DNA from 4 places in the Brevibacterium sp. FAM 24630 genome. Region 4 is predicted to be linked to each of the others. Evidence: predicted binding sites of a transcription regulator. Region 4 holds the regulator's gene; each other region holds the start of a gene.
The links. The regulator LexA, encoded in region 4, represses DNA repair genes until DNA is damaged. The targets are predictions, from matches to a motif close to TCGAACANNTGTTCGA.

Region 1 (2,200 bases), on a different contig from region 4:
GTCATCGTGCATGACGGGGATGTCGAGGGCTTCCTTGACCCTGTCCTCGATCTCGAAGCAGCGCGGGGCGGAGATGTCCTCGAGGTTGATCGCACCGAAGGTCGGGGCCATGCGGATGATGGTTTCGACGATCTCGTCGGTGTCGTTGGTGTCGAGCACGATCGGGATCGCGTTGAGGCCGGAGAAGCTCTTGAACAGGGCGCACTTGCCCTCCATCACCGGCAGCGAGGCGGCCGGACCGATGTCACCGAGCCCGAGCACGGCCGAACCGTCGGAGATGACCGCGACGAGGCGGCCCGTCCAGGTGTGGGTGCGCGCGAGCTGCGGCTCGTCCTTGATCGCGGTGCAGACCTTGGCCACGCCCGGCGTGTAGGCGATCGAGAGATCGCGCTGGGTCTGCAGCGGGCTGGTCAGCTCGGCGGACAGCTTGCCGCCTTCGTGCGCGGCGAAGATCTCCTGATCAGTGATGGGAGTCGGCGCGTTCTGGCCCGAAGCGGTGGAGTTTTCGGCGGTGGTCGTCATGATTGATCCTCGTGGTTGATTCGGCGACAGGGCGTATTCGTCGTTGCCGGCAGTGATCGTCTGACCGCGGGCAGTGCGGCGCAGCGTCGGCGGAACTCGGATGAGTTCAGATGAATCCGTGCGGACTCGCTTGAGCCACGGTGAGTTCGGATGAGCCGGAAGTGGGCTTGCCGAGGCGGTCGGACGAAGAACTGGTCACCAGTGAAGGATGGTGCGGTGACGTCGGCGCGTCCTGTGGTGCAGACCCTAGGTGAAGGGCGCCGCAGGTGCGCGCTGTGCGGATACGGCTCGCATGGGGGCGAGTGTCGACCTCATGGGTCGCATCCGGCAACCCGATCAGCATAACCGATGAGGTGACCCATTTCACCTGAAATCCCTCCCCTCACCGAGGTTGCCCTCCGTTTCGGTGGCATGTTCTCTAGACCTTTAGGCCGAGGTCCGGGGGCGATGGCGGCGGTGCCGAGCGGGCCGGGCGGACGGCTGGCAGAGACTGCGGCTGCGTCGATCACAGCTTCAATGTCATGTCAGTGCCGGATGCGAAAATGATCGGACAACGGAATCACTGGCCATTGGGAATCGAGAAACATTCGAACAATTTCTCACTTTTCTATTGTGAACAGTTGTTTGATCGTTTATCATAGTAATAACAGCTTTTCAATTCAGCTCCACTTCTCCGACAATGAGGTCTGAGGCAGGTGAAATCGCAATGAAGGGCACCACAGGCTCGGCTCCGTCGAGCACTGACGAGGCAGCGGCATCCGGCTCCTCGCCGCGTTATGCCATCCGGTTCGAATCGAACATGTCCCACTTCGCCGAGGCGGCCGTGGCCTCCGATCGCGCCCGTTTCGAAGTCCTCGAATCGGCTTCGGCAACGGTGCTCGAGCAGGTCCTTCTCAACTTGGAGTTCGCCGTGCCCGAAGGTTCGGAGCCGTTCCGATGCGCAACGATCGCCGGAACCTTGGAACGTCGCCGTCATGAGACGCAGACCGAAGGCGATGTGGCGGGTCGCCGTCAACGGGACGCTCTCAGGAAAACAGCCGCCTGCACCAAGGCTGAAGTCGAGCTCTATGACGCCGAGTTCGCCCGCTCCCAGCGGAAAGCTGCCGAGAAGGCCGCAGAGGAGGAGCTGCCCGACTTCCCCGAGTTCGACCCCAAGGCGTGGTTCGCGCAGTGGGTCTACGACAACGTGCTGTCGGAGGACCTCGTCGAGATCTCGACGGTCCTCGGTACGAACAGTGCGCGCACGTACCGTCAGCTGTCGGGTGCGATGACGATCTTCTACGGTCTTCCCCGATTCGCTGACCGCGTCCGCAAAGGCGAATTCACCCAAGCACACGTCGAGGTGGTCACCCAGCTGTGCGTGACGGTCTCCTTCGAATTCCTTCCCAAGCTCGACGAGTACCTCGCCACCAAGCGCGCGGACATCACCTGCGAGACCCTCCGCCGGGCCCTGGCGAAGATGATCAGCCTGCTCGTTCCTCCCGTCGCCATGACCGAGATTGCGGCGAAGCGACGCCGCGTCGACGTCGAGGGGTTCAAAGACGGCTCGGCCTGCCTCACCGTCAACGGCCCTTCGGCTGAGATCTTCGCCTGCTACAACCGCATCCAGGCCATGGCTCTGACCATCCACGGGAAGAACAGGTCAGCTCTCAATCTGCCCGTCGGCATGGCGATCAGC
Region 2 (2,200 bases), on a different contig from region 4:
CAGCTGTTTCCGATTGGCGAAGCGCTGCTCGGTTGCCACCTGCATGGTCTTGGCCTTGTCGCTCATGAGATGGAAGAACACCGAGCCGTTGAGGCCGTCAGCCATAAGTTCTTTGATGGGCACGGGGTTGTCAGCGCCTGTGGTGCCGTGCCCCTTGCCGCTGGCCAGATCCTCGGCCTTGGCGGTGACGACGAGGGCATACGGCGCTCCCGCGGTCGTACGCTGCTTGTCGATCGTAGAGACCAAACCGGCGAATCGTTCATAGATCCATTCCCGTGCTGAGGGCTGCTCGGCACTGACGTCGACGATCTCGCCGTTCTCGCGGACACCGACGCCTGGGGTATCGGACGGATTTCCGGCCGAGCGAACTGCAGCGAGGTTGGGCTCCGGTACGCGCTTGGCGTCATACCGTTCGCCGGAGAGCACCGCGTCGACGATCTCGAGCAGCTCTTCATCGGGAAGCGGAGCAGCTGTTCCCTCGGGTTCAAAGCCTTCGGTGTCGGATGCCAGATGCCCATCGGCAGCACACGAAGCACCTGCGATACCGGCCGCCGAGTCAGCCCCGTCAGTGTCAGGAGCATCGATGGCAGTCTTGTCGCCTTCACCGGCGGACTGAATCCGAGAGGTCAGCAGCCCGTTGAGGGTGCCGCCGGTGACGGGATCGAGCAGTCCCCGCACCTCCCAGTCGCCGTTGGCCTTGGCGCGCATCGACATGCAGTACGCAGCGCGGTCAGTCGAGTCTTTCGGCTCCTCGCCGTCCGGGTCGATGTATCCCATGAGCTTGCCGAAGATCTCCCGCAGGTCCTTGAGGCGGACCTTGGGCGCGTTGCGGACCAGGCGCGACTCGACATCGGTGCGGATCTCTTGGCTGACCCAGTTAGGCAGCTTCCGCATGCAGTCTTCGATGACGGATGCCTGGGCGGCGGAGATGGTGCCGGCATGGAGCGCATCCGCGACGAGAGGGTAGAGCGGCGGCAGTGCCTGTCCGGCCATGTCGACGCGTCCGCCGAGGTTCTTGGCCATCTCGGTCCGGCGATTGGCTTCTGCGCCGGTGAGGTTGAACCGATTCTCGATGAGCGATTTGGTCGACTTGGCGCCGAAGTCACTGGGGGTGCCGACACGTTCGCAGACGGAAAGCGCAAGCGTCGACAGCGCTTCATTGATGCGTGTGATCGCCTCGACTCCGTCGGCGAGCATGATGGCCTGATCCGGTCCCATTGGGCGATCGAAGGTGCGCAACTCATCCTTGAGGCTCATCAGCTGGGTGATGGCGGAGGTGACTTCCGGAGCGAAGCGACTGAGATCTGCCCACTCTTCGTCGGCCAGCAGGGGGTGACCGCTGGTCTGAGGGGAGTTGTCGGCATTCCGATCGGAATGATCGGAGCTGCGTTCGGGAGTGAGGGTCATGGGGATGATTTCCGTTCACCAACATCGTTGTTGTTGAAGTCCAGTATACTCTCATCGCCCAGAGAACGCCATAGAGAATCGAAAAAGATTTCGAACAATCTTCTGATGTTCGCAGATGTTCGGCGATAACGGCAGGTAATTTTGTGTTATAAGTTTGAGACTGCTGTCAGTGGTGATCGATGGGGCCATCGCCCGCTCGGCCGCTGTGCGAGCCGTACTGCCAGCCGCTGTGCGGGTGGCAGTGCCGGCCGCCGGGCCAGCCGCGGGCACCTGTTCGACTCGCCGGCCCACCAGCCGTCGGCCCGCCGCCGCAGGCCCCGCCGCCACGTCCCGGCTCCCGCGGTCGCGAACTCGGCCGTCCGGTCCCGGCTTCGAATGCGTCACCCGGACGTGGCACGATTGGGGGTATGGATGCCCTGCTCCTCATCGACACCGACGACGCCAGCTATCCCAGTGATGACGCCATGGAGACCCTCGGCGACATCGTCACCCGCACGCGAGCCGTGGGCGGTGTACTCATCTTCGCCTCCACGAAGGAGGGCCTCGCCGACACTCCGGACGAGGAGCTGAGCATCTTCGTCCCCGACGAGGAGGATCTCGTGCTCCGCTCGAATGGTCCCGATGTCTTCGAAGGCGTCGACGATCTCGCGGCCGGTCTGCACGATATGGCCGTCGACCGGATCATCATCGCCGGCGCCGACGACACCGCGGAAGCTCCCAGCGCCAGCGCCACCGCGGAAGCTCCCAGCGCCAGCGCCACCGCGGATGCTCTCGCCAACGCCGATACCGATGC
Region 3 (2,200 bases), on a different contig from region 4:
ATCGACTACGACTCGGCCGAGGCCTCCTTCGTGCCTGGGCTCGAAGTCAGTCTCGATGCCGAGACCGCGCAGAAGGTCTTCACCCTCATCGATGCGCTCGAAGACTGCGACGACGTGCAGAACGTGTACTCGAACGCCGATGTCAGCGATGAGGTCCTCGCCGAACTCGACGCCTGATGCGCATCCTCGGCGTTGATCCCGGACTCACCCGCTGCGGGCTCGGTGTCATCGACACCCTGCCCGCACGGAAGGTGAAGATGGTCGCCGTCGACGTGCTGCGGACCCCGTCCGCGGACTCCGTCGACCTGCGCCTCGGATCCATCGCCGAGGCGTTCGACCAATGGTTGGACACCTACCGACCGGACGTCGTCGCCATCGAACGGGTCTTCGCCCGCAACGACGTCTCGACGATCATGGGCACAGCGCAGGTGTCCGGGCTGACGATGGGACTGGCCGCCCGCCGTGGCCTGCCCGTGGCCATGCACACGCCCTCGGAAGTCAAAGCCGCGACCACGGGATCCGGTCGCGCCGATAAGAAGCAGGTCACCACCATGGTGACGCGGATCCTCGGGCTCGACTCCCCGCCGAAGCCCGCCGACGCCGCGGATGCACTGGCGATCGCCATCTGCCATTCCTGGCGCGGGGCGCTGTCGGCGCAATCGACTCCGGGCAAGAACAAGGACCTCACCGAACGCAAGGCCGGCGGTCGGGAGGGCTCTGGGCTGACGAAGGCCCAGCAGCAGTGGGCAGACGCCATGCGCAAGGCCAAATAGTCGCCGGAACCAGCGGCATCGCGGGGTCTCTGGCGTGCCGGGACGAACGGTCAGCAGCGTTACTGCTAACCTGGATTCGTACACGTGTTCCCACCTGAAAGGCAGTCCGTGATCAGTTTCCTCAGCGGTACGGTGCATCGGATCGCAGCTGACCACCTCGTCGTGCTCACCTACGGGGTCGGCCGCAAGGTCCACGTCACCCCCGACACCCTGGCGAGCACCCGACACGGTGCGGAGATCGAACTGGTCACCAGCCTCGTGGTGCGCGAAGACTCGATGACGCTCTACGGTTTCGCCACCGAAGACGAGAACCACACCTTTGACGTCCTCCTCTCCATCTCCGGCATCGGCCCCCGCCTGGCCATGGCGATCCTGTCCGTTATGGGCCCCGACGAGCTCGCCGCCGCGATCGCGAATCAGGATGCGAACGCGCTCACCCGGGTTCCCGGCATCGGGAAGAAGGGCGCATCGCGGATCATCCTCGAACTCGAGAACAAGCTGCCGAAGCTCACCGCCTCGAGCCCGGGACCGACCCTGTCCTTCGGCGGCGGCAACCAGCAGGTCGTCGACGCCCTCGTGGGACTCGGGTGGAAGGAAGCACAGGCCGAGCAGGTCGTCGCCGACGTCGTCGAGGAGACCGGTGCTGAGGCCGGGACCTCCGTCATCCTCAAGGCCGCGCTCAAGGTGCTGGGTGCGAAGAAATGACCGGATCGTTCGAACCCGGAACAGGCGGCGATGGTGTCGACTCCTATGAGATGGAATTCGGCGATCAGTCGATGACCGGCGCCGAACGCGACCGTCTCGTCTCCGGGCAGGCCGAGACGGCCGAACGCGACGCCGAGGCGGCACTGCGCCCGAAGGGCCTGGCCGACTTCATCGGTCAGCCCCAGGTGCGCGAACAGCTCTCACTCGTCCTCGACGCGGCGAAGGCCCGGCAGAAGGCCCCCGACCATGTGCTGCTCTCCGGCCCACCCGGGCTCGGCAAGACCACACTGGCGATGATCATCGCCCACGAGATGAACGCGAGCCTGCGTGTGACCTCCGGTCCGGCCGTCCAGCACGCCGGGGACCTCGCGGCCATCCTGTCCTCACTCGAAGAGGGCGAAGTGCTCTTCATCGACGAGATCCACCGGATGGCGCGCGCTGCCGAAGAGATGCTCTATGTGGCGATGGAGGACTTCCGCGTCGACGTCATCGTGGGCAAGGGACCCGGAGCCACTGCCATCCCGCTCGACCTCCCGCAGTTCACTCTCGTCGGAGCCACGACCCGCTCCGGACTGCTGCCGGCGCCGCTGCGTGACCGTTTCGGTTTCACCGCACTCCTCGACTTCTACTCCAGCGTCGATCTGCTCACCGTGCTGCAGCGTTCGGCCCGGATGCTCGGCATCGAGGCGGATCTCGCCGGGCTGAAGGAGATCTCCACCCGC
Region 4 (2,200 bases):
ACGAGGTCGGCACGCACTGGCAAAGATTCGATGTTTCCCACGCGATCAGTCTACCGAGAGACTCCCACCGCTCCGGCGGCGGGTCGAGCCTCGAGATCCGACATCGGAGCTCCGGCCCGATGCGGCCGAAAGCAGCTCCCCGGCGACCTCGCACGTTGCCACGCTGCGCGGCTGCCGGTCTCACCCGGCCGGCCCTCAGCGGACGGGGACGTCGAGGGTCTGGCCAGGGTGGACGGTCGGAGTCGTCAGATGGTTGATGTCGACGATATCGGCCACGACATCGCGGGTATCGCGATCAAGTCCGAGGCTCGAGGCCACGGTCCACAGCGACTCGCCTTCACCGACGACGACCGCGTCGGCTTCGATGCCGATGCTCTCGGATTCCGGTTCGGCGACCGCTGCGGCCGAGAACGACTGGGTGGCGAGGAGGAGCGCTCCGCCGATGACGACGAGAGCAATGAGCAGGGTCCGGAGAAGGCGAACCGCCTGGCGTCCACGAGTGGTCAGGCGCAGCCCGGTGTTCTGTGCAGACATCGCATTACCTCTTTCATTCGTACGATTCCACCAGCAATCGGTAGAACGTCTGTTCTATTCAACATGCCAATCGAACAAATGTCCAGTCCAACTCGAACATCTATGCGACAATGAGAGGGAACCAGCGTTGTTGATTGATCTGTCAGAACCATCTCAGCCGGCACTGACACGAGTATCTTCGAAGCGGAGATCACGGCGTCCAGCGGCAGGGAATAGAACGAAGGGGAACGAGCAATGGTTCAGAACAAACGAGGCAGAGGCCGGCCTCGCAACGAAGATGTTGCCAGTGAGATCGCTGCCGCTCGCAGCGATGACGACGAGATTCAGATCCCTGAGGGTTCGACCGGCGAAGACGACTTCCGCCTCACCCCACGTCAGCGTCTCGTGCTCGAAACCATCGAACGCGCTGTCGTGACCAACGGCTACCCGCCGAGCATGCGCGAGATCGGCAAGGCCGCCGGACTCGCTTCGCTCTCGAGCGTGGCCCACCAGCTCTCCCAGCTCGAACGTCTCGGTTATGTCCGCCGCGATCCGAAGCGCCCGCGCGCCATCGAGGTCGTCAATCCGTTCGAAGAGGAAGAGGCGGAGCGGGCGAAGTTCGAAGAGCTTGCCAACAACACCGTGCAGGTGCCGGTCGTCGGACGGATCGCCGCCGGTGGCCCGATCCTCGCCGAACAGGAAGTCGATGACATCTTCTCGCTGCCGACGCAGGTCGTCGGCTCCGGTGAGATGTTCCTGCTCAAGGTCGTCGGCGATTCGATGATCGAAGCCGCCATCTGCCACGACGACTGGGTGGTCGTGCGCAAGCAGCACACCGCGGACAACGGCCAGATCGTTGCGGCGCTGCTCGACGGCGAGGCGACCGTGAAGACGCTCAAGCGCAAGGCGGGTGAGCAGTGGCTGATGCCGCAGAACGAGAACTATGAGCCGATCGACGGCACCTACGCCCAGATCATGGGGCTCGTCGTCGCTGTCATCCGCCGCCTCTGAGCACACTGCCGGCGGCCCCGGCACTCAACGCTCGAACACAGAACGCCTGCGACCGGATCGGTCGCAGGCGTTCTGCCATTCAGGCGGAGCGATCGGTCGTCGAGGCGCAGTGCCTAGTCATTCCGTTTCGGACTCGGCGAGGCGGGCCAGGCTCGTGCGCACGAGCTGAGCGTTCGTCGTCGGCCACATCCGCGGCATCGAGTTGACGAGGAAGCCGGAGTACCGGGCCGAACGCAGCCGCGAATCGAGCACGGCCACCACTCCCCTGTCCTTGGTCGAGCGGATGAGCCGACCCGCTCCCTGTGCCAGACGCAGCGCGGCATGTGTGGCGGAGACGGCCATGAAGCCGTTGACACCCCGCTGATCGGCATCCCGCGCGCGGGCCTGCATGAGCGGGTCGTCGGGGCGCGGGAACGGCAGCCGGTCGATGATGACCAGCCGGTTCGTCCGGCCCGGCACGTCGACTCCCTGCCAGAGTGACATGGTGCCGAACAGGCAGGTCTGGTCATCGGCGGTGAATTGGGAGACGAGTGCGGGCAGGCCGTCATCTCCTTGGAGCAGGATCGGAAAATCGAATTTCTCCCGCAGGTGTTCGGCTGCGGCATTGGCCGCCGCCCGAGAGGAGAACAGTCCCAGTGCCCCGCCGTTCGAGGCTCTGACGAGCTCTTCGAGTTCG

Region 1: a site for LexA is predicted at 1,135-1,150, ahead of ACPUD7_RS10045 (HNH endonuclease signature motif containing protein). Genes of this name have one in related genera too.
Region 2: a site for LexA is predicted at 1,486-1,501, ahead of ACPUD7_RS02670 (DUF222 domain-containing protein). Genes of this name have one in related genera too.
Region 3: a site for LexA is predicted at 850-865, ahead of ruvA (Holliday junction branch migration protein RuvA). Genes of this name have one in related genera too.

Annotation. Positions count from the first base shown of each region.
Region 1 is NZ_JBNBZD010000011.1:36,664-38,863, reverse strand. It holds gene ACPUD7_RS10050 (NAD(P)-dependent malic enzyme) at 1-522, opposite strand, end outside; gene ACPUD7_RS10045 (HNH endonuclease signature motif containing protein) at 1,229-2,200, shown strand, end outside.
Region 2 is NZ_JBNBZD010000002.1:270,577-272,776, reverse strand. It holds gene ACPUD7_RS02670 (DUF222 domain-containing protein) at 1-1,407, opposite strand, end outside; gene ACPUD7_RS02665 (hypothetical protein) at 1,815-2,200, shown strand, end outside.
Region 3 is NZ_JBNBZD010000028.1:17,109-19,308, reverse strand. It holds gene ACPUD7_RS16005 (YebC/PmpR family DNA-binding transcriptional regulator) at 1-177, shown strand, start outside; gene ruvC (crossover junction endodeoxyribonuclease RuvC) at 177-773, shown strand; gene ruvA (Holliday junction branch migration protein RuvA) at 882-1,478, shown strand; gene ruvB (Holliday junction branch migration DNA helicase RuvB) at 1,529-2,200, shown strand, end outside.
Region 4 is NZ_JBNBZD010000001.1:45,482-47,681, forward strand. It holds gene ACPUD7_RS00190 (histidinol-phosphate transaminase) at 1-41, opposite strand, end outside; gene ACPUD7_RS00195 (LysM peptidoglycan-binding domain-containing protein) at 196-534, opposite strand; gene lexA (transcriptional repressor LexA) at 769-1,524, shown strand; gene ACPUD7_RS00205 (ATP-dependent DNA helicase) at 1,642-2,200, opposite strand, start outside.